DNA from 4 places in the Streptomyces sp. RLB3-17 genome. Region 2 is predicted to be linked to each of the others. Evidence: riboswitches for the same ligand, from Rfam matches in the RefSeq annotation. Region 2 holds a riboswitch; each other region holds the start of a gene.
The links. Region 2 has a riboswitch for thiamine pyrophosphate ahead of thiC (phosphomethylpyrimidine synthase ThiC). Riboswitches for the same ligand answer to the same signal wherever they lie in the genome.
Positions count from the first base shown of each region.

Region 1 (7,037 bases), 2.2 Mb from region 2:
GCGCTCGGCGCCGCGGGCAACGCCCTTGCTTGCAACATCAGTGAGTTCTCCGCCGAAGCCAAGTGCGACGGCACCAAGGGCATCATCTCCGTCACCGACGTGGATGCCTCCGGCACCAAGGCGACCGTCTCCGTGTTCCTGGAGTCCAACGGCGCCGACGCTAAGAAGGTCGGCGAGCAGGACGTCGAGGGCTCGCGCCAGGGTGTCACCATCACCTTCGCCGAGGACTGGAAGCCGAACGCCACGTACCGCGTCCACGTCAAGGCCGGAAACCAGGTCGACAAGGACATCCCGACGAACGTGACCGCTCCGTCCACGGCCTGCGCGACCGAGTCGCCTTCGCCGTCGACCTCGGAGACCCCGAAGCCGTCGGAGACCCCGTCGTCGCCCGCCTCCTCGGGGACGCCTTCCGCGAACCCGTCGGAGTCGGAGAGCAGCGCAGCGCCCGCGACGCCGGGCGACAACGCCCCGTCCCCCGCGGCCGGTAGCTCCAACCTCGCCGAGACCGGTGCGAACTCCAACACGCCGATGATCGCCGGTATCGCCGGTGCCCTCGTGGTGGTCGGCGGCGGAGCGGTGTTCCTCGGCATGCGTCGCCGCGGCGCCTCGAAGTCGAGCTGAACCGCACACCGTACGTCCGCGTGAAACGTGTGGCCCGTCCCTCTCGAAGGGGGCGGGCCACACGCCTGTCCGGGGGCGCCGGCTAGCCGAAGGTCGCCCGCTCCAGCCAGAAGTCCAGCAGCTCCCGCTCCCCCAGCACCTCCAACCGCCCGTCGTCCAGCGGCAGTCGGCGGTAGAAGGCGAGCAGGATGTCGGTGAGCGGGCCGCGCAGCGCGACGGTCGCCTTCTCGTGGTCCCGGCGCCAGAGGACACCCTCCTCGGTGAGCTCGACGACCCACTCGGCGTCGAGTTCGGGCGGGGTGTCGGTGGCGTGCAGGTGGATGCTGCGGCCCGGTCCGCGCAGTTCGGCCGCGGCGGCGTCGTGCGGCCGCGTCCGCTGCACGAACTCGATGATCCCCAGCCACTCGTCGATCGCGTCCGCGGCCACATCGGGCGCCACCTCGTACGGCAGCCCGGCCGCCAGCGTCGCGTCGGCCCGGTGGATCACCAGCTCGTGCGTCATCCGGCGGGCCCAGAAGCCGGAGCTGAGGTCCCCGGCCCAGGCCCACACCTTGGTGTCGGGCCCCGCCTCGCGCAGCGCGGCGACGAGCATCTCGCCGGTCTCGGCGAGCCAGGCGTCCAGCGCGGCGGGGTCGCCCTCGGCGGCCGGTCCCTCGAGGAGCGGCACCTGCTCGTCTGGGACGTTCTCCTGCGCCTTCGTGCGGACGATGAGCTCGACCCAGCGCAGCGCTCCGCCCGTGTGCCGCACGAGCCGCTCCAGCGACCAGTCCGGGCAGGTCGGCACGGTCGCCGACAGGTCGGCCCCGGACGTCACCACGTCCCTCAGCCGCCGCACCTCCAGCTCGATCGCGTCGCAGTAGCGGTCATGTGCGAGTAGCGTCATGATCCGCAGCCTATGGCGCCGGGCTCCCCGAGCATCACGATTTCGGCTGCCTCGAACGCCACACCGACCTCGTCACCGGGCGCGGGCGCCTCCCGCAGCGCGCACGCCGCCTCGATGAGCGGCGCGCCTTCCGGCTTCAGCTGTACGGCGACGTGGGTGCCCCGGAAGGTGCGTGCGGCCACGGTGCAGCGCAGCCCGTCCGCGGGGTCGACCAGCCGCACCCCAGCGGGCCGTACGAGAAGCGTGCCGGGGCCCTGCGCGGTGCCCTCCGGCACCGGGACCTTCCCCCACGGGGTGTCCGCGAGCCGATCGCGCACCGTCGCCGCGACCACGTTGTCGAAGCCGAGGAAACGGGCCACGAACTCGTCCGCCGGGTACTGCCAGACCTCAAGTGGCGTGCCGGACTGGGCGATCCGTCCCTCGCGCATCACCACGACCCGGTCGGCGAGCGCGAAGGCCTCGCCCTGGTCGTGGGTGACGGCGAGCACCGTCGTGCCCAACTCGCCGAAGAGCTGCCGGAGTTCGACGACCAGCCGTTCGCGCAGCGCACGGTCCAGCTGGCCGAGCGGCTCGTCGAGCATCAGCAGCCGGGGGCGCGGGGCGAGCGCACGGGCCAGCGCGACCCGCTGCTGCTCACCGCCGGAGAGGGCGGCGACGGCGCGTGCCCGGGCTCCGGGCAGCCCCACCAGCTCCAGCAACTCCTCTACCCGTGTGCCCTGTTGTTCCTTCGACGCGCCATGCATCCGCAGCCCGAAGGCGACATTGCCGCCCACGTCCCGCTGCGGGAAGAGCTGGTGGTCCTGGAACATCAGCCCGACACCCCGCTTGTGCGCGGGCACCCCGGCCTGGTCGCGTCCCGCCAGTAGCACGCGGCCCGTGTCGAGCGACTGCAGTCCGGCCACCGCCCGCAGCAGCGTGGACTTGCCGCTGCCGCTCGGTCCGAGCACACACACGATCTCGTGCTCGGCGACATCGAGGCCGACGGCGTCGAGCACCGGCCGACCGCCGAAGCGTACGGTCGCGGCCTCGACCCTCAGCAGGGCGCCGTGCGTCCGGGTCTGGGTCTCGGTCTCGGTCCAGGTACGGGTCCGGGTCCGGGTCCGGGGATGCTCCGTTGTCCCCTCCTGTGTCTCCTCCGTCGCCTGCTTCGCGAATCGCGCCATCAGAACTCCCCCGTCCGGTCGGTGCGGATGCGTTCCAACAACAGCAGGGCCACCGCGCACACCACCATCAAGATCGTCGAAAGGGCCATCGCCTGGCCGTAGTTGAGGTCACCCGCGCGCCCGAGCAGCCGGGCCACGGCGACCGGAAGGGTCGGGTTGTCGGGCCGCGCGATGAAGACCGTCGCCCCGAACTCGCCCAGCGACACGGCGAAGGCGAACCCCGCCGCGATCAACAGCGCCCGCCGCACCATCGGCAGATCGACCTCCCGCCACACCCGCCAGGGCGAGGCTCCGAGGACGGCGGCGGCCTCCCGGAGCCGTCCGTCCACCGCCCGCAGCACCGGCAGCATGGTGCGTACGACGAAGGGGACGCCCACCAGAGCCTGCGCGAGCGGCACGAGGATCCAGGAGGAGCGCAGATCCAGCGGCGGTTCGTCGAGCGCGATCAGGAAGCCGAACCCGACGGTCACGGCGGACACGCCGAGCGGCAGCATCAGCAGCGCGTCGAACCCCCGCACGAGACGCCCGGTCATGGAGGTCCCCCCGGTCGAGCGATGCCGAGACTGGGGGAGGGTGAGCGCGGCGGCCGCCAGACCGCCGATCACGACGGCGATGGCAGTGGCGGCCAGCGCGTACTCCAGCGAGTTGCCGATCGCCGCGATCGGCGCCACCAGGAAGATGCCGCTGTCGGCCGAGGTCAACGCCTTGTAGTACGCGAATCCGTAGCCGCCGGGTGCGTCCAGGGACCGCTGGACCAGTACCCCGAGCGGCAGGACGAGAAGAACGAGGATGCTCGCCAGGACTCCGCCCAGCAGCGCCCACTGGCCGGCACCGCGCGGCCTGCGCACGGTCGCCTCCGGAGCCACCAGGCGCAGGGCGGTCTCCCGGCGGCGTACGGTCCAGGCGTGCACGGCGAGGATCGCGCCGACCGCCACGAACTGGACGATCGTCAGCACCGCCGCGGTCGCGAGGTCGAAGATCTCCGAGGTCTGCCGGTAGATCTCGACCTCGAGGGTGGAGAAGGTCGGGCCGCCGAGGATCTGCACCACACCGAACGAGGTGAAGGTGAACAGGAAGACCATCAGCGCGGCGGCGGCCACGGCCGGGCTCAGCGCCGGCAGCGTCACCTTGCGCCAGGCCGCGAACCGCGAGGCACCCAGCATCCGCGCGGCCTCCTCCTGACGCGGGTCGAGCTGCGACCAGAGCCCGCCGACGGTCCGTACGACCACCGCGTAGTTGAAGAAGACGTGCGCGAGCAGAATCGCCCAGACGGTGGTGTCCAGCCGTACGCCCCACAGCTGGTCGAGGAGTCCGCCCCGGCCCACCAGGGCCAGGAACGCCGTACCGACCACGACCGTCGGCAGTACGAACGGGACGGTCACCACCGCCCGCAGCACCTGCTTGCCCCTGAAATCGAAGCGCGCGAAGACATACGCGCCGGGGAGCGCGATCAGCAGCGTGAGCGCCGTGGAGGCGAATGCCTGCCAGGTGGTGAACCACAGGACGTGCCGGATGTCGGACTGAGCGAGCACCTCACCGATCCGTCCGAACCGCCAGGCCCCGTCGGTCTTGAGGCCACGGGCGACGATCGCGGTGACGGGATAGGCGAAGAAGACGGCGAAGAACGCGACGGGCAGGGCCATCAGCCCCATCCGCGTCGCGCTCTCCTTGCGGCTCCTTCGAGGCGCTACTTCAGTACGAGCGAGGTCCACGACTTGACCCACTGGTCACGGTTGTCGGCGATCTTGGCGGGCGCCAGGGTCTCGGGGTCCTTGGCCTGCGGGCCGAACTTCACGAACTCCTCGGGCACCTGGGCGGTCTCGCGGACCGGGTACACGAACATGTTCAGCGGCATGTCGTCCTGGAACTTGACGCCGATGAGGAAGTCGAGAAGCGCCTTGCCGCCCTTCGTGTTCTTCGCGTTGCTCAGCAGCCCCGCGTACTCGACCTGGCGGAAGCAGGTGCCGCTCGCGACCCCGGTCGGCGCGGTCTTCGGCTTCGGGTTCGCGTAGATCACCTCGGCGGGCGGGGAGGAGGCGTACGAGACGACCAGCGGCCGGTCGGCCTTGGCCTTCTTGCCACCCGCGGACCCGGAGAACTCGTCGTTGTAGGCCTGCTCCCAGCCGTCGACCACCTTCACGCCGTTGGCCTTGAGCTTCTTCCAGTAGTCCGGCCAGCCGTCGTCCCCGTACCTCGCGGCGGTCCCGAGCAGGAAGCCGAGGCCGGGCGAGGACGTGGCCGCGTTCTCGGTGACGAGGAGGTTCTTGTACGCGGGCTTGATCAGGTCGTCGAAGGAAGCCGGCGGGGCCAGTTTGTGCTTGCTGAAGTAGGCCTTGTCGTAGTTGACGCAGATGTCACCGGAGTCGATGGGCGTGACCCGGTGCCTGTCCTGGTCGATCCGGTACTGCTGGACGATCTGGTCGGAGCCCTTGGCCTCGTACGACTGGAACAGCCCGTTGTCGAGCGCGCGGGACAGCAGGGTGTTGTCGACGCCGAAGAAGACGTCGCCCTGCGGGTTGTCCTTGGTGAGGATGGCCTTGTTGACGGCCTGCCCGGCGTCGCCGTCCTTGAGGACCCTGACCTTGTACCCGGACTGCTTCTCGAAGTCCTCCAGCACGCTCTTCGACACGGCCCACGAGTCGTGGCTGACGAGCGTGACGGTCTTGGAGTCCCCGGCACCGGCGCTGTCGGAGGACCCGCACGCGGACAGCGTGACGAGGCCCAGTCCGATGACGACGGCCGTGGTCGTCCTCTTGGTGATCACTGAATTCCTCCTGGGATGACCAGGAAGAGACGCGGCCCTGCCCGGGATCCTCGGAAGGTTCCCGGGCAGGGCGCAACAGCTTGAGTGATGCCCGAACTTCCTACCCAGAATGACCTGGGCAAGGTTCAGAGGGTCTGCGGTCCACCGGTGCTCCGGCTACCGCACTCTCAGCGCTGTGGCGCTCCCCTGTCGGAATATGAAGATGTGGTTGGACCTCGCCACATTACCGCTCGGTGGCGGCGAGCTGACCACAGGCTCCGTCGATCTCCTGGCCCCGGGTGTCCCGGACGGTCACCGGCACCCCGTGAGCCGCGATCGCCTCGACGAACGCCTTCTCGTCCTCGGGCCGCGAGGCGGTCCACTTCGAACCCGGTGTCGGGTTCAGCGGGATGAGGTTGACGTGCACGGGCTTGCCCCTGAGCAGCCGCCCGAGCCGGTCACCACGCCATGCCTGGTCGTTGATGTCCCGGATGAGGGCGTACTCGATGGACAGCCGACGCCCGGACTTGGCCGCGTACTCCCAGCCGGCGTCCAGCACCTCGCGCACCTTCCACCGCGTGTTGACGGGGACGAGGGTGTCGCGCAGCTCGTCGTCCGGGGCGTGCAGCGAGATCGCGAGGCGGCACTTGAAGCCCTCGTCGGAGAACCGGTGGATGGCGGGCACCAGCCCGACCGTCGACACGGTGATCCCGCGCTGCGAGAGCCCGAGCCCGTCCGGCTCGGGGTCGGTGAGCGCGCGGATGGCGCCCACGACCCGCTTGTAGTTGGCGAGCGGCTCACCCATGCCCATGAAGACGATGTTGCTCAGCCGCGCCGGGCCACCCGGGATCTCGCCGTCCCTGAGCGCCCGCATCCCGTCCACGATCTGGTGCACGATCTCGCCCGTGGACAGGTTCCGGTCCAGGCCGGCCTGTCCGGTGGCGCAGAACGGACAGTTCATCCCGCAGCCCGCCTGCGAGCTGATGCACATGGTCACGCGGTCCGGGTAGCGCATCAGCACGGACTCGACGAGTGTGCCGTCGAACAGGCGCCACAGCGTCTTGCGCGTGGTGTCCTGGTCGGTCGACAGATGCCGCACGACCGTCATCAGCTCGGGAAGCAGCGCCTCCTGGAGCTTGCCGCGCGCGGCGGCCGGGATGTCCGTCCACTCCGCGGGGTCGTGCGCGTACCGCGCGAAGTAGTGCTGCGAGAGCTGCTTGGCGCGAAACGGCTTCTCACCGATCGCGGCAACCGCCTCTTTGCGCTCGGCGGGCGTGAGGTCGGCGAGGTGCCGCGGCGGCTTCTTGGCTCCGCGGGGGGCGACGAATGTGAGTTCTCCGGGCTTAGGCATGGCCATACCAGTGTCGCAGATCGAATTGCGTGACCTGGGCCGCGAGCCGGGCAGGGGTCCGCCCTTGCGATCAGATCCACATTCCGCCGAGGACAGAGGCTTTCGTCTGATCACGCGTCCGGCCAGGCGTCCGGCGCGGTCGGGGCGGCTGTCGGCGTGGTCGAGGTGGCTGTCGGGGCGGTCGGTTCGTTGGGGAATTTGAGGGTATTTGCCTTATATGAGTACTGCATCGATGTATTTGGCGGAGCCCAGCGGTCTGATCAGCCTCGCGCTGTT
Region 1 covers NZ_CP041610.2:7,969,207-7,976,243, reverse strand. Annotated here, with positions in the region: gene FNV62_RS36090 (LAETG motif-containing sortase-dependent surface protein) at 1-621, shown strand, start outside; gene FNV62_RS36085 (maleylpyruvate isomerase family mycothiol-dependent enzyme) at 704-1,504, opposite strand; gene FNV62_RS36080 (ABC transporter ATP-binding protein) at 1,501-2,667, opposite strand; gene FNV62_RS36075 (ABC transporter permease) at 2,667-4,319, opposite strand; gene FNV62_RS36070 (thiamine ABC transporter substrate binding subunit) at 4,355-5,428, opposite strand; TPP riboswitch at 5,511-5,629, opposite strand; gene rlmN (23S rRNA (adenine(2503)-C(2))-methyltransferase RlmN) at 5,655-6,761, opposite strand; gene FNV62_RS36060 (DUF6479 family protein) at 6,979-7,037, shown strand, end outside.
Region 1: linked by a shared signal. The riboswitch ahead of FNV62_RS36070 (thiamine ABC transporter substrate binding subunit) and the one ahead of thiC (phosphomethylpyrimidine synthase ThiC) in region 2 are both predicted to bind thiamine pyrophosphate.

Region 2 (7,037 bases):
CCTCACCGGCGCCCGCCCCGCTCGTACGGTCCTGGTGCGCCCCGTCAGATGATGCCGAGCCCCCGGGCCGCCGTCATCCAGGCCGGGAACTGGGAGAGCAGCCGGTCGTACAACTCCGGGTCCGGTACGCCGCTGATGTCGTCCACCGCGAAGAACCCCACGTTGTCGACGCGCCGACCGGGCAACGTGTCGAACCGCTCCAGCACGCCGTAGTTCGACCGCCCCAGGCCCACGAACTGCCAGAAGATCGGCTCCTCCACCGCGGCCCTCAGCTCCTGCTCGATCGCCTTGTTCCGGTAGACACCTCCGTCGGAGAAGAACAACACCAGCGTGGGATCGACAGCCGGATGCTCTCGTACATACGTACGCACCTCGGCGATCGCCTTCTGCTCCTCGTTCTGGATACCGACCGACCGCATGTCCACCTGCCCCGGCAGCAGGCCCTTCCGTGGCTTGTTGCTCCGCCGGAACAGGCTCAGCTCACCGACCCGGACATGGAGCTCCAGCCACTCGGGCAGCTCGCCCAGACTCAGGTCGGGCAGCCGGGCGGCATGGGAGGCGAACGTCCACGCCTGCATCACCCCGTCGTCGTCCAGCTGCGCCGCCACCGCGGCCATCCGCTCCACCACGTCGGCCACGACGCCCTTGGAGTACAGGAGCGACATGGAACCGGAGGCGTCGAGGATCAACACGACGCGCGCCGTGACCCCCTCCGCACCGTGCTTCCGCAGACTGACCGCCACCTGCTCCTTGCGCAACGAGAGCCGCTTGCGCATGTCCACGGGCAACCGTTCCTCGCCCTTGCTGAGACGCGGGGAGGAAGCCGGGGACACTGATGGTGCCGGAGGTGCCGAGGGCGCCGGCGGGGCGCCCGCAGCGGTGGAAGCGGCCGTCCGTGAGCCAGTCGGCGGGAGCGCGGGAGAGACCGCCGGTGTGCCCCCGGGTGAAACCGTCGGCTCCGGCCCGGGCGCACCGGCCCCGTCGGACTCCACGCTGATACCGAAGTCGGTGGCGAGACCGGCCAGCCCGGACGCATAGCCCTGTCCGACCGCCCGGAACTTCCACTGACCTCCCCGCAGATACAGCTCGCCCCCGATGAACGCCGTCTCCGTCGTGGCCTCCATCTCGAAGCGCGCGATCTCCTGCTGGGTCCCGGCATCGAGCAGCCGCAGCGTCAGTCCGGACAGCCCGCCGAAGGTGCCGCCATCGGCCGAGGCGCACAGGACGACCCGCTCGATCTCCGGTTCCAGGGCACGCAGGTCCACCTCGACGGTGTCCGTCGTGGCGGCGCCGTCCCGCTGCTTCCCGAGATGCCGTACGGCGCCGGAGGCGTGCCGCGGCTGGTTGTAGAAGACGAAGTCCCCGTCGTCCCGCACACGTCCGCCCGGGCCGAGCAGCAGCGCCGAGGCATCCGCGTCCGGTGCACCGGCACCTCCTCTCCAGCCGAGCACGGCCCGCACCGCCCCGGCGGCGACGGGAAGGTTGGCGCCCTTGCTCATGGATGTCGATGTCATGGGCCCAGTCTGCCGAGAGAAGCCGGCCCGGGAGCCGTTCGTTGCGCTGGATCTACGCCGCGAACGGCTCCGGGCACGACTGCGCGTGCGTGCGGCTCAGTCCGCGAGCGGCAGATAGACCCGGTTGCCGGCGGCGGCGAACTCCCTGGACTTCTGCAGCATCCCCTCGGCGACCTCTTCGGCCGACGCCCCCGCGGCCGCCGTACCGCCGAACTGCTCGGTGATGCTCTGGCTGATCTTCATCGAGCAGAACTTCGGGCCGCACATGGAGCAGAAGTGCGCCGTCTTGGCGGGCTCGGCCGGCAGGGTCTCGTCATGGAACTCCCGTGCCGTGTCCGGGTCGAGGGCCAGGTTGAACTGGTCCTCCCACCGGAACTCGAAGCGGGCGTCGGACAGCGCGTCGTCCCATTCCTGCGCACCCGGGTGCCCCTTGGCGAGGTCGGCTGCGTGGGCGGCGATCTTGTAGGTGATGACGCCGGTCTTGACGTCGTCACGATTGGGCAGGCCCAAGTGCTCCTTGGGCGTGACATAGCAGAGCATGGCCGTGCCCCACCAGGCGATCATCGCGGCACCGATGCCGGAGGTGATGTGGTCGTACGCCGGCGCGACGTCCGTCGTCAGCGGGCCGAGCGTATAGAACGGAGCTTCATCACAGATCTCCTGCTGAAGGTCGATGTTCTCCTTGATCTTGTGCATCGGGACATGTCCCGGGCCCTCGATCATCGTCTGCACATGAAAACGCTTCGCGATCGTGTTGAGTTCCCCGAGCGTCCTCAACTCCGCGAACTGAGCAGCGTCGTTGGCGTCCGCGATCGACCCGGGCCGCAGCCCGTCGCCGAGCGAGTACGTGACGTCGTACGCCGCGAGGATCTCGCAGAGTTCCTCGAAGTTCTCGTAGAGGAACGATTCCTTGTGGTGCGCGAGGCACCAGGCCGCCATGATCGAGCCGCCGCGCGAGACGATGCCGGTCTTGCGGTTCGCCGTGAGCGGCACGTACGGCAGCCGCACGCCCGCGTGCACCGTCATGTAGTCCACGCCCTGCTCGGCCTGCTCGATGACCGTGTCCTTGTAGATCTCCCAGGTCAGCTCCTCGGCGCGGCCGTCCACCTTCTCCAGAGCCTGGTAGAGCGGCACCGTGCCGATGGGGACGGGGGAGTTGCGCAGGACCCATTCCCGCGTGGTGTGGATATTGCGACCGGTGGACAGGTCCATGACCGTGTCCGCGCCCCAGCGGGTCGCCCAGGTCATCTTCTCGACCTCCTCCTCGATGGAGGAGGTGACGGCGGAGTTGCCGATGTTGGCGTTGACCTTCACCAGGAACCGCTTGCCGATGATCATCGGCTCGATCTCCGGGTGGTTGACGTTCGCGGGCAGCACCGCGCGACCGGCGGCGATCTCCTCGCGTACGACCTCGGGGTCGACGTTCTCGCGGACCGCCACGAACTCCATCTCGGGTGTGATCTCGCCCCGCCGGGCGTAGGCGAGCTGCGTGACCGCCTCTCCGGGACGGCCTCGACGCGGCTGGCGTGGCCGCCCCGGGAAGACCGCGTCGAGGTTGCGCAGGCCCCCGCGCGGCGAGGTGTGCTTGATTCCGTCGTCCTCGGGACGGACGGGACGCCCCGCGTACTCCTCGGTGTCACCGCGGGCGATGATCCAGTTCTCGCGCAGTGGCGCGAGGCCCCTGCGTACGTCGGTGTCAACGACCGGATCGGTGTACGGGCCGGAGGTGTCGTACAGCGTGACGGACTGCCCGTTGGTGAGGTGCACTTGACGGACCGGCACCCGCAGATCGGGGCGCGAACCCCCGACGTATCCCTTGTGCCAGCCGATGGACTTCCCGGCCTCCCGCGGCTGTTCGCCCTCGGGCGTGGCAGGCGCCCCGCCCATCTGGCTGGAGGCAGGCGTGCGTACGTCCTTGTTGGTCATGAGACCTACTCCCTACGCCGGCATTACCCGGTAACAGGTTCGGCGGTCGACGCAGCGGATTCCGTCTGCCGACGTCCCTTGTGAAACATCACTCGTTCCACGTGAAACATCGCTAAGACGGAGGTCAGCGCCCTCTCAGCCCGGTGCTCCGAGCTCCCGCGTGTGCAAAGGTGACTCCACGCTAGCGTCATATCTGGCGCGGTGAACAGAGGGCCCTCGCCGTTCTTGCGATGATCGGTCGGTGACCACAACGCAGCAGCCCCCGTTCCCGCCGTCCGAGCCGCCGCGCCGACGCGGTCCCGGAGACGGCTATGGACCTGGCTCCGGAGACGGCCGCGGACACGGGCCGGGCGGTGGCCCCGGCCCCGGTCCAGGCGGCGGGCATGGGCACGGACCGGGTGAGGGACACGGGCACGGCCCAGGGGACCGACACGGACATGGGTCTGGGTCTGGGAACGGACCTGGGCCGGGGAACGGGCACGGCCGTGGCGACGGGCACGGATCTGGGGACGGACACGGATCCGGGCACTCGCACAGTCACAGCCATGGGCCCGCCACGCCCGTCTCCAAGCATCTGCGCAAGGTCATCGCGGCCATTCTGATCCCCTTCGCCGCCGCGGTCGTCGTGGGTCTCGCGGTGCTCTGGCCCGGTGGCGCCCCTTCCCACGAGCGCACCGGCGTCGGCTTCGACCGGCAGACCCAGCAGGCCACGGTCACCAAGGTCGACAAGGTCAGCTGCAAGTCCGTGAACGCGTCGGGGGAGACCCCGACCGGCAACACGTCCACCGCCGAGGGCTCCTCCGCGCAGCAACAGGCGACGGGCGACTGCAAGAAGGCGACGATCCGGATCGACACCGGCAAGGACAAGGGCCGTACGTTCACGGAGATCATCCAGCCCGACCAGTCACGACAGTTGCACGAGGGCGAGAAGGTCGTGGCCGCGTACGAGCCCTCCGCGCCCAGGGACCTGCAGTACTCGGTCACCGATGTGAACCGGAAGTTCCCGATGGCGCTGCTCGCCGGGATCTTCGCGCTGGCCGTCGTGGTGGTGGGCCGGATGCGCGGTGTCATGGCGCTGGTCGCCCTGGCCATCAGCTTCGTGATCCTGACCTTCTTCATCCTGCCCGCGATCCTGCAGGGCTCGAATCCGCTGGTCGTGGCCGTGGTCGGGGCGAGCGCGATCATGCTGATCGCGCTCTACATGTGCCACGGCCTCTCGGCCCGTACGTCGGTGGCGGTGCTCGGCACCCTGCTCTCCCTGGTGCTGATCGGCATCCTCGGCTCGGAGTTCATCGGCTGGGCGGCGCTGACCGGCAACACGGACGACAACACCGGTCTGATCCACGGCCTGTATCCGTCCATCGACATGAGCGGTCTGCTGCTCGCGGGCGTCATCATCGGTTCGCTCGGTGTGCTCGACGATGTGACGGTGACGCAGACCTCGGCGGTCTGGGAGCTGCACGAGGCCAGCCCGACGATGGGCTGGCGCGATCTGTACCGCGCGGGAATCCGGATCGGCCGTGACCACATCGCATCGGTCGTCAACACGCTCGTCCTGGCGTACGCGGGTGCCGCGCTTCCCCTGCTGCTGCTCTTCTCGATCGCGCAGAGCAGCGTGGGCACGGTCGCCAACAGCGAACTGGTCGCCGAAGAGATCGTGCGCACCCTGGTCGGCTCGATCGGCCTGGTCGCCTCGGTGCCGGTGACCACGCTGCTGGCCGCCCTGGTGGTCTCCGCGGACCGTCCGGCAGTCCCGGCCGCCGCCACGGAGCCTGTCGAGAGCAGGGCGCCGGCACGCGGCGGGAAGGGTCGTCGCCGCAAGCGCTGAAGCCTCCCCACGCCCGCGTCGCGTGAGGAAGCGCACTCCGCTTGGGGGACTGGAGGCTTCAGCCCGTGCTCTGCTCCTCCGCCAGGATGCGGTCCAGCGCCTCGTCGAGGTGGGCGTCGAAGTCCGCGAGGGAACGCTCCTGCCCCAGCGGCACCAGCTTGTCCGTGCGGTCGAGGAAGGCCACGAGCGGCGCCGCCCCGGACCGGAACAGCGCGTGGTCGCCCCCCACCTGGAGCCGGATCAGCACCTCACCGAACGCCTCCGGGTCGGCGGGCGCGATGTGCACATCCCCGTCACCGCACGGCCGTCCCACGCCGTCGATCAGCAACTCCCGCCCGAACGCCCAGGTCACAGGCGCGTCGCCGGGCAAGTGGAAGGTCAGCCGCACGGCGTAGGGATCACAGGTCTCGTAGCGCAGCTCCACCGGAATGCGGAAAGAGAGCTCCTCCGAAACGAGGAAGCTCATCATGACCTCTGCCTGTACCGACTCGCGCATCGCCTACCCCGTCGTTTTGCCGTCGACCGGCCAGGAATCATCCCCCTGACTCTGCTGAAATATTGCTCAACGTGCATGCGAGATCACAAGGAGTGAGTTTTCAGATACTGATAGAGATCGCGAGTGTCCCCAGCAGTCTGCCGATCTCACCTTGCAATTGCCGCGCCGCGGGCAGCAGTCGATCGGCCTGGTGAAGAGGGAGAGAAAAGGCCATTGCGGCGGCAGTCGTGCCGACCGTGATGGGAAGGGCCGCACAGACCGTGCCCAGCGCGTACTCCTGGCGCTCGATGACGGGCTCCATCCGCCCCGTCCGCTCCAGCCGCCGCAGCAGACTGACGTTGTCACGCACCGTATAGGGAGTGATCGACTGCACGGGGTAGCGGTCGAGATGATCCCGGCGGGCCTTCTCGTCGAGCTGGGACAGCAGACACTGGCCGATCGCATGGGCGTGTCCGGTCTCCCGGAAGTCCGCCCACTCCTCCACCGCCGGATTCCCTGGCGTGTCGGCGACACACACGACCTCGATCTCGCCGTCACGGTAGACCGCGTAGTACACGGGCGCACCGATCGAATCGCGCCACTGGGCGAGCGTCTCGCTCACCGTGCTGCGACGTTTCTGCTGCGCTCCGCTGCTGCCCAACCGCTCGGCGGCCTCACCGAGGAAGAACAGCCCCTTGTCACGGCACAGATAGCCCTCGTGGACCAGGGTCCGCAGCAGGTGGTAGGCCGTCGGCAGCGCGAGCCCGGCCTCCCGGGCGAGCTGCTTCGCCGGGGCGCCGTGCTGGCGCGCGGCAACGGCCTCCAGGAGACGCATCGCCCGCTGCACGGAGCCGATCAGCGTCGTGGGATGCGGCTCCGATGACACGGCTTCCAGGGGAGTGCGCGCGTCCGGCAGGGGGGTGCGCGCCTCCGCGGGTGAGGTGCGCGGTTGGGCGGGCGGGAGACGTGTCCCCGCGGAAGCGCTGGACCGCTGCAGGGGTGGGGCGGGTGATTGTGCGGGTGCGGTGTCAACCGTGGCCAAGGGGCACTCCCGGAGCGCGAGGGGAACCGCCCGTGCGGGGAAACACGGGAGGGGGCTGTGCGCTGCTCGCGGGGGTCGTCCCCGCGTCGAATTCCGGACTGTAACCGCCCATCACCGCATGCAGACGGCCTCGCCGGAAACTTCCCTCGGCCGAGGGAACCTTGAGTTCCCTTTCCTGACCTGCCCGTTACCCGTTACTCACCCGGTTGAGTCTCACCAGTCGCTGCGCGACGACGAACTCGACATGAACTT
Region 2 covers NZ_CP041610.2:5,763,100-5,770,136, forward strand. Annotated here, with positions in the region: gene FNV62_RS26175 (VWA domain-containing protein) at 45-1,514, opposite strand; gene thiC (phosphomethylpyrimidine synthase ThiC) at 1,611-3,440, opposite strand; TPP riboswitch at 3,433-3,610, opposite strand; gene FNV62_RS26185 (YibE/F family protein) at 3,682-5,268, shown strand; gene FNV62_RS26190 (SsgA family sporulation/cell division regulator) at 5,327-5,764, opposite strand; gene FNV62_RS26195 (IclR family transcriptional regulator) at 5,865-6,629, opposite strand; gene FNV62_RS26200 (DUF5326 family protein) at 6,999-7,037, opposite strand, start outside.

Region 3 (7,037 bases), 4.0 Mb from region 2:
GCTCGCGCTCACCGGCGAGGGCCTCGACGGGACGACACCGGCGCTCACCGGCCCCGAGGCGCTCGACCTGGCCGACATCGCGGCGATCGCCACGCGGCTCACGGGCCGCGAAGTCCGCCGGGTGGTCGTCTCCGACGCCGACTACCGCGCGAGCCTGCTCGCCCGCGGTCTGCCCGCGGCCGGCGCCGACCTGCTCCTCGGCCTGTTCGCCGCGAGCCGGCAGGGACAGTTCACGCCGGTCGACCCCACGCTGGGCCGCCTGCTCGGCCGACCCACCACGGCTCTGGCGGAATTCCTGAGGACAACGATTACGCCGACCGGCTGACGTCGGACCTTCAGGCGCGCGTCCGCCAGCCGTGGTCGACCGGTCCGAGGCCCGCGCCCAGGGCGAATCCCGCGGCGATCGCGCCGGTGACGTACTCCTTCGCCAGCCGCACCGCCTCCGGCACCGCCCGCCCCTGCGCCAGCCCCACCGCGATGGCCGAGGCCAGGGTGCAACCGGTGCCGTGCGTATGGCGGTTGTCGTGGCGCGGGGCCCGGAACCAGTGTTGTTCGGTGCCGTCGGTCAGCAGGTCGACGGCCTCGCCGGGCAGGTGGCCGCCCTTCACCAGGACCCAGCGGGGCCCGTACGACAGCAACTGTTCCGCGGCCCGGCACATGTCACGCTCGCCGGTGGCCTTGATCCCGGTCAGCTCGGCGGTCTCGTCGAGATTCGGGGTGGCGACCGTCGCGAGCGGCAGCAGGGCGGTCCGTACGGCGTCCAGCGCGTCGTCCGCCAGCAGCCGGTCGCCGTGCTTGGAGACGCTCACCGGGTCCACCACCACGGGCGCGCCGACGTCCGAGAGCAGTTCGGCGACGGTCTCGACGAGCAGGGGCGAGGCGAGCATGCCGGTCTTCACGGCCTGCACACCGATGTCGTCCACGACACTGCGGTACTGCGCGCGCACCGCCTCGGCGGGAAGCTCCCAGGCTCCCTGCACGCCGAGGGAGTTCTGCGCGGTGACGGCGGTGAGCACGCTCATCCCGTGCGCGCCCAGCGCGAGCATGGTCTTCAGGTCGGCCTGGATGCCGGCGCCGCCCCCGGAGTCCGATCCGGCGATGGTCAGGACACGGGGCGGGGTGGTCGGCGTGTTCGCGGACATGGTGGGTGTCACTCCGTACGAAGGGGGTGAGAGGGGGGCGGGGTCAGCGGCGCAGGCGCAGCGGGGCGTAGACCAGCAGGGCCGCGAGGAACGCCACGCCGTAGGCGGTGTCGGCGCCGTGCAGGGCGTGCGCGACCGGGCCGACGTACAGGCTGGTGCTCATGAACGGCACCGCGGCGGCGAACGCGGCGGCGAACGCCACGAGCGCGGGCCACCACGGACGCGGGCGGGCGCTCTCGGCGGCCAGGTCGACGGGTGCGCCGCCGCGGGCCCTGGCCCGGGCGAGCCAGTCGACGGCGACGATCGCGACGAACCCGGGAATCCAGTAGCCGACGAACAGCAGGACGTTCTGGAAGCGGGCCGTGGTGTCGGCGGCGTGCATCCACAGCACGAGCGGGAAGCCGAGGAGGGCGGCCAGCGCGGCGGCGGCCGGGCGCGGCAGCCGTACGCCCATGGTCTGCAGGGCGAGCGAGCCGCTGTAGTCGTTCATGGCGTTGCTGCTCAGCGCGGCGAGCGCCACGGCGAGCAGGCCGAACGCGCCGAGGGCGCCGCCGCCGAGCAGGGTGTCGACGCCGCGGGCGGTCTGGTCGGTGAAGACGGCCGCGCCCCACAGTCCGAGGGCCTGGACGGCCACGAAGGACACGCCGATGCCGGCCAGGGTGTACCAGAACATGCGCGGGCGGGACGCCGTACGCGGCAGATAGCGGCTGAAGTCGCTCGCGTACGGCGCCCATGACAGCGCGAGGCTGAGCGCGATCGTGCAGGTCAGGACGAAGGCCCCGGCCCGGTCGGCGCCGTGCGCGGTGGCGGCGGGGGTGGTGTGGGCGCCGCTCAGGAGCTTCACGGTCAGGGCCACGAACGCGGCGGCGAGAGCGAAGGTCATCACGGTCTGGAGCCGGTGGATCACCTCGTAGCCGAGGACGCCGAGCGCCCCCTGCGCCGCCATCATGACGAGCACGCCCAGCCAGAACGGCCAGCCGCACAGCTGGGCCAGCGCGTCTCCGCCGAAGAGGCCGATCAGCGCGTCCCAGGCGATGGACGACAGCCACTGCAGGGCACCGGGGACGACCACCGCCCGGCCGAACGCGAGGCGGGCGAGCGGCAGTTGTCCGGCGCCGGTCTGGCTCCCCCAGGTGCCGAGGTACGCGGTCGGTACCGCCCCCAGGAGGGTGCCCAGCACGACGGCGACGAGCGCGGTGGAGAAGTCCAGGCCGAGCGCGATGCCGACGGTGCCGGTGAACACGCCGGTCATGGTCAGGTTGGGGGCGAACCACACGGTGAACAGGCGGCCGGGGCCGCCGTAGCGGTGGTCCTCCGGGACCGGGGCGATTCCGCGCGCCTCGACGTGCAGGTCCCCCGGGGCGGTGGGCATCCGCCCGTCGAATACGCCCTGCGGGCCTCCGACGGCCACCTCACCGCGAGCGTTACGGGCATACGGCAACGACATGAGACATCCCTCCGCCAGTCCTAACTGGTTCAGGTTCGACGGGTGTGATCTCAGCCCTCGTGCGGGGCACCCCGTGTCCGGTTCGGCGCTCAGGATAGCCCGGCGGGCGTGGTCTGCCCCAGGGGGAGGGGGTCCGCGCGGGCCGTACGGCCCGTGGCTACGCGTCGACGCTCGGTTCCCGGCCCTGGTACGCCGCAGTCAGCAGGGCCAGTACACCGTCCACGGTGACCTCGCGCGGGTTCGGATACGGCTGCCCGGCGGCCTGCTCGGCGGCCACCGCCAGGTCGGTCTCCTTGAGGCCGAGTTCGGCGAGGCCCCGGGGGGCGCCGAGGCTTCCGGCCAGGGCCCACAGGGCATGGGGGACGTCGTCGGCGCCGCCCAGGGCGCGCGAGAGCGCCGTGACGGCCCGGGGCGCGGCGGGGGCGTTGTAGGCGAGGGCGTACGGGAGGACCACCGTGTGCGTCTCGGCGTGCGGCAGGCCGAAGGTCCCGCCGAGGACGTGGCACAGCTTGTGGTGCAGGCCCATGGTGGTGGCGCCGAGACAGGCGCCGCAGAGCCAGGCGCCGTAGAGGGCCCGGCCGCGCGCGTCGAGGTCGTCGGGGGCGGCGGCCACCAGCGGCAGGGCCTGCGTCATCGCCCGTACGCCCTCCTCGGCCATGAGCGAGACGAGGGGCGAGGCGTCGGGCGCGTAGAGGGCCTCGACGGCGTGGGCGAGCGCGTTGACGCCGCTGGTGACGGTGAGGGGGACGGGGAGCGAGAGGGTGAGTTCGGGGTCGTAGACGACGCTGCGGGGCTGGACGGCGGGGTCGCGTCCGGTGCGCTTGGCGCCGTGCTCGGTGAGTCCCCAGACCGGGGTCATCTCGGATCCGGAGTAGGTGGAGGGCACGGCGATCAGGGGCAGGCCGGTGCGCAGCGCGATCGCCTTGCCCAGGCCGATCGCCGAGCCGCCGCCGACCGCGACACACCCGTCGGCGCCGGCCGCGCGCGCCGCCTCGACGGCCCGGTCGGCGACCTCGACGGGTACGTGCATCCGGGCCCCGGCGTACAGCCCCGCGCAGGCCCCGCCCAGGGCGTCCGCGACCGCGCGTGCCGTGCCCTCCCCCCTGCTGCCGCAGACCACCAGCACCCTGCGCAGCCCGAGCCTGGCGGCCTCGTCGGGGGTCGCGGAGACGGCGGCGCCGGGCCGGAAGACGATCCGCGCGGGCTGGGTCTCGTACGAGAAGTCGAGCGGGGTGTTCCTGTCGGTCATGGTGCTCATTCCGGTTCGAGTACGAGGTCGAAGCGGGCGTGGCGGAACGGGTTCGGGACGCCGAACTCCCGTGCCAGGGACGGGTCGTCGGTCTCCGTGAAGTCCTGTACCAGGGTCTTCTTGACCGCGAACACCGCGTCGGAGTCCAGGTAGTCGCTGCCCGCGACGAAGATGTGTGTGGTGACCGGGGCGTGGCCCTCGGCCGAGGCGATGAAGTGGATGTGGGCGGGGCGGTAGGGGTGCCGGGCCGTGGCGCGCAGCAGTTCGCCGACCGGGCCGTCGGTGGGGATCGGGTACGGGCTCGGTACGCAGGTGCGGAACCAGAAGCGGCCCTCGGCGTCGGCCGTGAACAGTCCCCGCCCGTTGCCGGCCGGCTGGACGTCCGGCTGCTGTACGTCGTAGTAGCCCTCGGAGTCGGCCTGCCACACGTCGAGGACCGCGCCCGGCAGCGGGGTGCCGCCCTTGCCCAGTACCCGGCCGCTGACCACGCACGGCTCGCCCCTGCTCACCAGGTCGATGTTCGCGCCGAGTGCGCGGATGGGCGATCTGGTCAGGTGGAACGGGCCGAGGACCGTCGACTCGGTGGCACCCGGGTCGCGGTGGCCGCCCAGCGTCTCCACGAGCATGGAGACGCCGAGCACGTCCGACAGCAGGATGAACTCCTGACGGGTGTCGGTGCACTGTTGCCCGGTCGCGGTCAGGAATCCGATCGCGCGTTCCCATTCCGCCATCGTCGGCTCCGTCTCGCGCACGAAGTCGTGCAGATGACGGGTGAGCGCGGTGAGCAGTTCTCGCAGCCGCGGATCGGCCGTGCCCCGCAGGCTGTCGACGACGGCGTCGGTGATGCCGTGCGCGAAGTCGGTCGTGGCATCGGTCGTGGCATCGGTCGCCGTCGAACGGTTCGGTTCGTCTGTCATGCCGCTCCTCGTGGTGCTATCGGGACTGGTCGCCGTCGGTGCCCGGGTCCACGAAGTGGAAGCCGGGCTCGGGAAACCTGGCGAACGCCCGGTGGGGCACGGACGAGGTGTAGGCACCCGCGAGGGAGAACACCACACGGTCGCCGGCCCGCAGCCCGGGCGCCCGCACGTCCCGGACCAGGATGTCCCTGGAGGTGCTCAACTGGCCGGTGAGCGTGACCCGTTCGCGGCGCACCACGGGCCGCGGCCAGGAGTAGGGCCACACGTCCACCTCGAGTACGGACCAGGGCTGGTCGGGCCACGGCTGGTCGGGCCTCCTGGACTCCGAGGTGCGCAGGTTCACCCCGCCACCGCGGACGACGGCGAAGTCCTCGCTCGCGCCGTGCTCGACGTCCAGCACCTCGCTCGCGTACCAGCCGCAGTAAGCGGTCAGCGCGCGACCGGGCTCGATGCTCAGGGTCAGTTCCGGGTGCGCGGCGACGAGTCGGGCGAGTCCCTCGCCGTACGACTGCCAGTCGAAACGGCGTTCGGGGTGCTCGTAGTCCACCGCCATGCCGCCCCCGACGTTCACCTCGGTGAGGCGCAGGCCGTGGCGCGCGGCGAGTTCCGCCGTCCAGGCGACGACGCTCTCGGCCACCGCGAGGTGTTCGGTGGCGTGCAGGCCGTTGGCCAAGTGGGCGTAGACGCCGCACAGTTCGAGGTTCGGGTAGCTGCCGTCGGTGAGCAGGCCGACGATCGTGTCCGCCTGCGCCGGGTCGAGGCCGGAGGTCCTGCGGCCACGGCCGCCGTCGGTGAGCAGGCGGTCGGCCACCGGGAGGTCGAAGCGCGGCAGGACCGCCACCCGGCCGTCCGGAGCGTGCCGCTGGGCCAGCCCTGCCAGCATGTACAGCTCGTACTCGCTCTCCACGAGGAAGCGTGTCACGCCCCGCTCCAGCGCGTCCAGGAGCTCCGTCGGGGTCTTGTCCCGGCCGCCGAAGGCCAGAGGGTGGTCCGGCGCCGCCCGGGTGACGTGGTCCAGTTCGCTGTCGGTGGAGACCTTGTAGCCGTCGACGTACGGGGCGAGCGCGGTCAGGATCTTCGGCTCCTGATTGGCCTGGGTCGCGTAGTACAGCTCGACACGCTCGGGCAGCGCGGCCCGCACCGACGCGGCGTGTGCGCGCAGTGCCGCCAAGTCGTACACATAAGCGGGAAGTTCCGTGGGCGGCAGGGTCAGGATGCGATCGCGCACCGCGAGTGAGGGTGTGTTCATGGGGCACTCCGGGTCGTGTGGCGCAGGATACAGTCGGCACGCGACGAAGGTGGCGCACGGGGACCGGAGTGACGGCCCTGCGGACGCAGGTGGTCGGGGACATGACACGTGCCACGGCAGCCGCCGAAATCGACGGGGACGAGCGTCCGGTTCGGCACTGCGGCCGGGAACCGGGAGACCGGCGGCGCCGTGCTCCCGCACGCCGACGCCTCCGCTCGCAGGGCCCGCGCCCTGTGGCATCCCACCATCATGCTGATCCGCGACTCCATACCCGAGGCCCCACACGATCTCTACCCGGTGGGAGATCCTTCGGCACCTCGAGCGGTCGGCGGTGTACCTGAACGCGACGCGGTGCCCGACCCCGGGTCGGGGTCGGGCACCGCGTCCGGGTCGGTCAGCAGGTGGCGGAGGCCGGAAGGCCGCCGTACTGGTCGCCCTTGAGGTAGACGGCGCTCACATAGCCTTCGGCCAGTCGCACCCAGACGTCGTTGACGTAGCCGTTGTCGCGGATGGTCTCGCCGTGGGTCCAGCAGGAGGCGCCGCGCGGCTGCCCGGCGGCGACGTGCCCGGTGATGTCGGTGGTGGTCGAGGGCCCGGAGCGGACGTTGACGTTCACATACGGCGTGACGGCGTACGGCAGTCCCGCCGCCGCGGCCTGCGCCCCGGCCGCGCCGGTCAGCAGCAGTCCGGTGGCCAGCGCGCCGACCCCCGCCGTGGCGAACGCCTTGGTCCTCATCCTCATGGTCATACGGTCCTTCCCCGTGGTGGAGTCCGGGCGAGTTCCCGGGCCGGGCCGTGCGGCCCACCCGGTCACGCCCGAGCCCACCCTGCCGGGTCGACGCCCGGGGGCGGAACTGCTTTCGACGACGCTCGAAACGTCCGGCCGCGAGGGACTGGTACGCGCCCGGTGGCCCGGAGTTCGAAGCCGTGCCCTGTGTTCATCAGACGCCGAAGACCTGGAACTCCGAGACCTGCCCGGCCGGCCAGCCGTTGTTGGCGGTGAAGGTGAGTCGCACGTGGCGGGTGGTGACGG
Region 3 covers NZ_CP041610.2:9,748,606-9,755,642, reverse strand. Annotated here, with positions in the region: gene FNV62_RS43855 (NAD(P)H-binding protein) at 1-325, shown strand, start outside; gene thiD (bifunctional hydroxymethylpyrimidine kinase/phosphomethylpyrimidine kinase) at 336-1,142, opposite strand; gene FNV62_RS43845 (purine-cytosine permease family protein) at 1,186-2,589, opposite strand; TPP riboswitch at 2,579-2,673, opposite strand; gene FNV62_RS43840 (maleylacetate reductase) at 2,747-3,838, opposite strand; gene FNV62_RS43835 (intradiol ring-cleavage dioxygenase) at 3,844-4,755, opposite strand; gene FNV62_RS43830 (alanine racemase) at 4,772-6,004, opposite strand; gene FNV62_RS43825 (SH3 domain-containing protein) at 6,399-6,746, opposite strand; gene FNV62_RS43820 (discoidin domain-containing protein) at 6,946-7,037, opposite strand, start outside.
Region 3: linked by a shared signal. The riboswitch ahead of FNV62_RS43845 (purine-cytosine permease family protein) and the one ahead of thiC (phosphomethylpyrimidine synthase ThiC) in region 2 are both predicted to bind thiamine pyrophosphate.

Region 4 (7,037 bases), 2.2 Mb from region 2:
CGCGGGCGAGAACACGTCGTCCTCGCGGGTGAAGTCGTCGCCCTGGGGATACGCCGCGTCTCGGGCCAGTCCTTCGGCCCTGGCCTCGGCCCCCTCGGCCGTTTCGAGGTCGGAGACCTCCAGCGCCGGGTCCTGGTGGTCCTCACCGCGGCGTCGCTTGCTCTTGCCGAGGCCCTTGTCGGCGCCGCCCTCGGCACCCTGCCGGTTGCCCACGGCCCAGCCCTCCGCGAAACCGCGGCGGAACGACAGGGTGACGTACGTCTGGCCGACCGCGAAGGCCGCCGCGCCGAGCCCGATGACGATCACGGAGGGAATCAGCACGCCGAAGACGACACCGAGGAAGCCCACGAACGCGAGCAGGCGCCAGCGCAACCGCGCCTTGTACTGCAGCAGGACCTCGCCGAGCAGCCACAGCGCGACGATGCCGAACGCGATATAGAGGACCGTCCAGCCCATGTACGCCCCTCTCCCAGTGGCCGCTACGCAGTGTGTCGTACGTGGGTGCGACCGGTCTAGGCCTGCTGCGGGTGGTGCAGGCCCAGATTCTCGTAGATTTCCAGCGTCGCCGTGGAGTTGTTGAGCGTGATGAAGTGAAGTCCGGGGACTCCCTCGTCCAGCAGCCTCGCGCAGAACTCCGTCGCGAACTCGATCCCAATGGAGCGTACAGCCGCCGGATCGTCTTTGGCTGTGAGGATCCGCTCTTTCAGGACGTCCGGGAACGAAGCGTTGCTGAGCTTCGGAAGTCGTTCCAGCATCTTCACACTCGTCACCGGCATGACCTCCGGGATGACCGGTGTCGTACAGCCGGCCGCCACCACCCGGTCACGCAGGCGCAGATACGACTCGGGCTGGAAGAACATCTGGGTGATGGCGTAGTCCGCGCCGGCCCGGCACTTGTCGACGAAGTGCGCGACGTCCACGTCCCAGTCCGCGGAGCGGGGGTGCATCTCGGGGAAGGCGGCGACGCCGACACAGAAGTCGCCGGACTCCTTGATGAGACGGACGAGTTCGGCGGCGTAGGTCAGCCCCTGGGGGTGCGGGACCCACTCGCCCATCGGGTCGCCCGGCGGGTCGCCGCGGACCGCGAGCATGTTCCGGATGCCGGCGTCGGCGTACTGGCCGATGATGTTGCGCAGTTCGGCGATGGAGTGGTTGACCGCGGTGAGGTGGGCGACCGGGGTGAGCGTCGTGTCGGCGACGATCTGCTCGGTCTCCTTGACCGTGCCCGCGCGGGTGGAGCCACCGGCACCGTAGGTGACGGAGACGAAGTCGGGGGCGACGGCCTCGACGCGGCGCAGCGCGTTCCACAGGTTCCGCTCGCCCTTGGGGGTTTTCGGCGCGGAGAACTCGAAGGAGTACGTCGCCTTGCCGGTGCCGAGCATGTCACGCACGGTGCGTGCGCGATCAGTCCTGGTGGAAGCAGATCCGAGGGCCATACCGGCAGGTTAGTCAGGGGGCGGCGGTCTCCCAACCGAACCGACGCCAATTGTCCGATTTGTCGACTTCTTGTCCACCCCTCGGACACCTGTCGGGACAACCGGTCCGATCGTTGATCGGACCATCGACGCGCCCGGGGGGCACGGCCTGTGCCTGACGCGGCCGCCACTCACACCTGACGCAGCCGCTTCGCGAACTCTCCCGCCGCCGCGCCGGGATCCGCCGCCTCGGTGATCGCCCGGACGACGACGACCCGGCGGGCGCCCGCCTCCAGGACCTCGTCGAGGTTGCCGAGGTCGATGCCGCCGATGGCGAACCAGGGGCGGTCGGTGACGAGGGAGGCCGTGTGACGGACCAGGCCGAGACCCGGGGCGTGGCGGCCGGGCTTGGTGGGGGTGGGCCAGCAGGGGCCGGTGCAGAAGTAGTCCACGCCGTCCTGGACGGCGGCGGCCGCGGCCTCGGACTCGGCGTGCGTGGAGCGGCCGATCAGGACCTCGTCGCCGAGGATCGCGCGGGCGGCGGGGACCGGGAGGTCGCCCTGGCCCAGGTGGAGTACGTCGGCGCCGATGGCGTGGGCGACGTCCGCCCGGTCGTTGACCGCGAGGAGCTTGCCGTGGCGGGCGCAGGCGTCCGCGAAGACCTGGAGGTGGTCCAGTTCCTCGGCGGCCTCCATGCCCTTGTCGCGCAGCTGCACGATGTCGACGCCGCCGGTCAGGACCGCGTCCAGGAAGTCGGCGAGGTCGCCCTGGCGCTTGCGGGCGTCCGTGCAGAGGTAGACGCGGGCGTCGGCGAGGCGGGTGCGGGCGGCGTTCTCGGGCATGCGTGTGTCCCCCGTGGTGCGGTGCGTACGGATGTCGTACGCACCCTACGGACGTGGTGCGGTGCGTACGGACCGCGGCGGCCGGGGTGGTCCGGGGCCGGCCGTGGTCCGTACGCCGGAGGGTCGGTCGAATCAGACGGCGAGCGCCTGGGCGCGGCGCTTCACCTCCGTGCCGCGATTCTCGCTCAGAGCCTGCGCGGGGGTGCCGGGCAGACTCGGGTCGGGGGTGAAGAGCCACTCGAGCATCTCTTCGTCGGAGAAGCCGTCGTCCCGCAGGAGCGTCAAGGTGCCGGTCAGGCCCTTGACGACCTTCTGCTCGTTCCCGTCGATGAAGGCGGCGGGGACGTGCAGCGCGCGGTTCTCACCACGGCGTACGGCGATCAGCTGGCCCTCCTTGACCAACTGCCGGACGCGGGTCACCTCGACGCCGAGCTGTTCGGCGATGTCGGGGAGGGTGAGCCAGGCGGGGACGAGAGCATCGATCTTTGCGTCAATCTCGGTCACGGGACAAGCCTGCCATCCCGGACTGACACTCGGTACCCGAGCGCCCCCCGGACCGCCGTCCGGGCGACGGAAACCGGGCGGTCATGCCGTGGCGTCCTTCAGGGGGCGGGACGGGTCGGCCAGGATGTCCGGGTTCATGGGCATGCCCGCCTCGATCAGGCGGCGGCCCTGGGCCAGGTCACGGGGACGCCCCACGGCCAGCAGGGCGACGAGGCGGCTCTCGCGGAGCCAGCACACCGTCCAGGCCGCGCCCGACGGGTCGCCCCGCCAGACGGTCGTATCGGCGGGGGCGTGATGGCCGACGTACTGGACGAAGCGGCCGAACTGCTCGGACCAGAAGTACGGGACCGGGTCGTACGCCACCGGGGCCTCGCCGATGATGTTCGCCGCGACCGTGCGCGGCGCCTGGAGGGCGTTGTCCCAGTGGTGGACGAGGAGGCGCTCCTCGTAGCGGCCCGACGGGAAGGAGGCGCAGTCGCCGACCGCGTAGACGTCCGGCACGGAGGTGCGCAGGTGGCTGTCGGCGACCACTTCGCGGTGGGCGCCGAGCTCGATGCCGGAGCCGGCCAGCCAGGCAGTGGCGGGGCGCGCGCCGATGCCGACGACCACGGCGCCCGCCGGCACCCGCGTGCCGTCGTCAAGGACCACCGCGCCGGGCTCGACGCGCTCCACGCGCGCGTGGGTGCGCAGCGACGCGCCGCTGTCCGTGTACCAGGCGGTCATCGGCGCGGCCACCTCCGCGGGCAGCGCGCCGGCCAGCGGCCGGTCGGCGGCCTCGACGACCGTGACCGCGCACCCGGCCTCACGTGCCGCCGTCGCGAACTCCGCACCGATCCAGCCCGCCCCGACGACCACGATGTCGTGCTGCTGGGCGAGCACGGGGCGCAGCCGCTCGGCGTCGTCCAGGGTCCGCAGCAGATGGACGCCGGGAACGCCCTCCGAGCCCGGCAGCTGGATCGGTTCCGCGCCGGTCGCGAGGACCAGGACGTCGTAGGGCACCGGTCCCGCCTCGGTGTCCAGCTCGTGGTCCGCGGGCCGCAGGCCCAGGGCCTCGCAGCCGAGCCGCAGTTCGATGTCCAGCGCCTCGAAGTCGATGTCGAAGGCGGAGCCCTCGGCCTTGCCGAGCAGCACCGCCTTGGACAGGGGTGGCCGGTCGTAGGGCTGGTGCGGCTCGGCGCCGATCAGCGTCACATCCCCGGTGAAGCCCTGTTCCCGCAGGGCGACCGCCGTCTGTACGCCGGCCATGCCCGCGCCCACGATGACGACCCGCCGTGCCGTACGCCCCTGCGCCCGCACCTGTGCCCGCGTCTGCTCGCTCACCTGATCACCATAGACAACTGACAATCTGTCAGTCAGGGGACGTGCGCAGTGACCTGTTCCACAACGCTCGTACCGCTCCCGTCCTGGGACTCCCACGCCCAGGTCTCCTCCAGGCGCAACCGTCCGTCGGGCAGCTCCACGACCACGGACACGCAGTGGCCCGACGAGGTGCTGCCGTCGTGTTTCAGCTGCACGTACCGGAAGTCGAGGCGGTCGCCCTCCCGCGTCCCCACGAGGTGACCGCGTACGACGTCCCCGCCCGCGTACTCGGCCCAGATCTCGCCGTCCTTCTCGTGGTAGGTGAACCGGGTGCGTGTACCGACCTGCCCGGGGGCCTGGTCGGCGACCGGGGCGAGGACCAGGCCGTCGAGCGTACGGGCCATGGACGGAGGCTCCCTTACTGAGACATACGGCAGCGGGCTAGGGTGGCCAACGTAAAGCACTCGCGGGAGCCCGGACGCACCGGGCTGAGAGGGAGGCTGGCGGCCTCCGACCGTACGAACCTGATCCGGGTCATGCCGGCGAAGGGAGGGGCTGGACGCCCATGTCGCCTACGCGTACACCTGCACGTTCCTCGGATGCGCCGTCATCGGACGCACGTGTGTCAGACGTCCTCGTCATCGGGGGCGGGATCATCGGTCTCGTGACCGCCTGGCGGGCCGCGCAGCGCGGGTTCACGGTCGCGGTCGTGGACCCCGAGCCGGGCGGCGGGGCGGCACGGGTGGCCGCCGGAATGCTCGCCGCCGTCACCGAGCTGCACTACGGCGAGCAGACCCTGCTGGGCCTGAACCTCGCCTCCGCACGCCGCTATCCCGACTTCGCCGCCGAACTCACCGAGGCGAGCGGCCAGGACCTCGGCTACCGCCGGTGCGGCACTCTGGCCGTCGCCATGGACGCCGACGACCGGGCCCACCTGCGCGAACTGCACGCCTTGCAACACCGCTCGGGGCTCGAATCGGAGTGGCTCAGCGGCCGGGAGTGCCGCCGTCTGGAGCCCATGCTCGCGCCGGGCGTGCGCGGCGGGCTGCGGGTCGACGGCGACCACCAGATCGACCCGCGTCGGCTCGCGAAGGCCCTGGTCACGGCGTGCGAGCGGGCCGGAGTGGAGTTCCACCGGACATGGGCGGAGCGCCTGACCGTCGTACGGGACCGGGCCGCCGGGGTCGTCACGACGGGCGGCGAACAGCTGGCGGCGGGGCAGGTGGTGCTCGCCGCGGGGAGCCTCAGCGGAAAGCTCCCGGGCGTGCCCGCCGACGTACTGCCGCCCGTACGGCCCGTGAAGGGTCAGGTGCTGCGGCTGACCGTGCCGAAGCGGTACGCGCCGTTCCTAAGCCGGACCGTGCGGGCCGTGGTGCGCGGCAGCCAGGTCTATCTGGTGCCGCGGGAGAACGGTGAGCTCGTCGTGGGCGCCACCAGCGAGGAGCTGGGCTGGGACACGACGGTGACCGCGGGCGGGGTCTACGAGCTGCTGCGCGACGCCCACGAGCTGGTGCCCGGGATCACCGAGCTGCCGCTCACCGAGACGCGCGCGGGCCTGCGGCCCGGGTCGCCCGACAACGCGCCGCTGCTCGGCCCGACCGCGCTCGACGGGCTGCTGCTGGCCACCGGGCACTACCGCAACGGCGTCCTGCTCACGCCCGTCACCGGGGACGCCATGGCGCACGTCCTGACCACCGGCGAGCTCCCGGAAGAGGCCCGCCCCTTCGCCCCCGGGCGCTTCAGCACCGCACTCACGGAGCAGACCGTATGAACATCTTCGTCAACGGAGAGCGACGGCTCGTCGCCGCCGACACGGCCCTCGACACGCTCGTCGCCACCCTCACCGTCGCGCCCTCCGGCGTCGCCGCCGCGCTCAACGAAACCGTCGTCCCGCGCACGCGGTGGTCGTCCACGGCCCTCTCCGAGGGAGACCGCGTCGAAGTCCTCACCGCAGTCCAAGGAGGCTGAACCATGGCCGACGATCCGTTTGTCCTCGCAGGTACGTCCTTCTCGTCCCGGCTGATCATGGGTACGGGGGGTGCGCCCAGCCTCGACGTCCTGGAGCGGTCGCTCGTGGCGTCCGGCACGGAGCTGACGACGGTCGCGATGCGGCGGGTGAATCCCTCGGCGCACGGCTCGGTGCTGTCCGTGCTCGACAAGCTGGGCATCCGGGTGCTGCCGAACACGGCGGGGTGTTTCACCGCGGGCGAGGCCGTGCTGACCGCGCGGCTCGCGCGGGAAGCGCTCGGTACGGAGCTGATCAAGCTGGAGGTCATCGCCGACGAGCGGACCCTGCTGCCGGATCCGATCGAGTTGCTGGACGCCGCCGAGACGCTGGTCGACGACGGGTTCACCGTGCTGCCGTACACCAACGACGATCCTGTGCTCGCGCGGAAGCTGGAGGACGTGGGGTGCGCGGCGGTCATGCCGCTCGGGTCGCCCATCGGGTCCGGTCTCGGCATCCGCAACCCGCACAACTTCCAGCTGATCGTGGAGCACGCGCGTGTGCCGGTGATTCTGGACGCGGGGGCCGGTACGGCGTCGGATGCGGCGTTCGCGATGGAGCTGGGGTGTGCGGGCGTCATGCTGGCGTCGGCCGTGACCCGGGCGCAGGAGCCGGTGCTGATGGCCGAGGGCATGAAGCACGCGGTGGAAGCCGGGCGGCTCGCCTGGCGTGCGGGGCGGATTCCTCGGCGGCACTTCGCCTCCGCGTCGTCTCCTGCGGAGGGGCTGGCGCGGTTGGACCCTGAGCGTCCTGCTTTCTAGGCGCCCGGCGCCGGTGTGTTGTTTCTCCCGCCCGCGCTCCGTCCGTTTCCAGTCGGCTGGAAAGTGGGGGTCGCCTGTGGGGGCGGGGCGCCGTTGGCGGCTGGGGGGGTGGCGGGGCAGGCTGCCTTACCTTCCCTGTGCACGACATGTGGACCGGATCGATCTGGCGTGCGAGATCCGTCACAGGTCGGCTGCAGTCCCGCTCCGGAAT
Region 4 covers NZ_CP041610.2:3,551,799-3,558,835, forward strand. Annotated here, with positions in the region: gene FNV62_RS16455 (hypothetical protein) at 1-456, opposite strand, end outside; gene metF (methylenetetrahydrofolate reductase [NAD(P)H]) at 513-1,436, opposite strand; gene thiE (thiamine phosphate synthase) at 1,607-2,257, opposite strand; gene FNV62_RS16470 (Rv2175c family DNA-binding protein) at 2,390-2,761, opposite strand; gene FNV62_RS16475 (NAD(P)/FAD-dependent oxidoreductase) at 2,843-4,081, opposite strand; gene FNV62_RS16480 (hypothetical protein) at 4,114-4,464, opposite strand; TPP riboswitch at 4,517-4,628, shown strand; gene thiO (glycine oxidase ThiO) at 4,626-5,831, shown strand; gene thiS (sulfur carrier protein ThiS) at 5,828-6,028, shown strand; gene FNV62_RS16495 (thiazole synthase) at 6,032-6,826, shown strand.
Region 4: linked by a shared signal. The riboswitch ahead of thiO (glycine oxidase ThiO) and the one ahead of thiC (phosphomethylpyrimidine synthase ThiC) in region 2 are both predicted to bind thiamine pyrophosphate.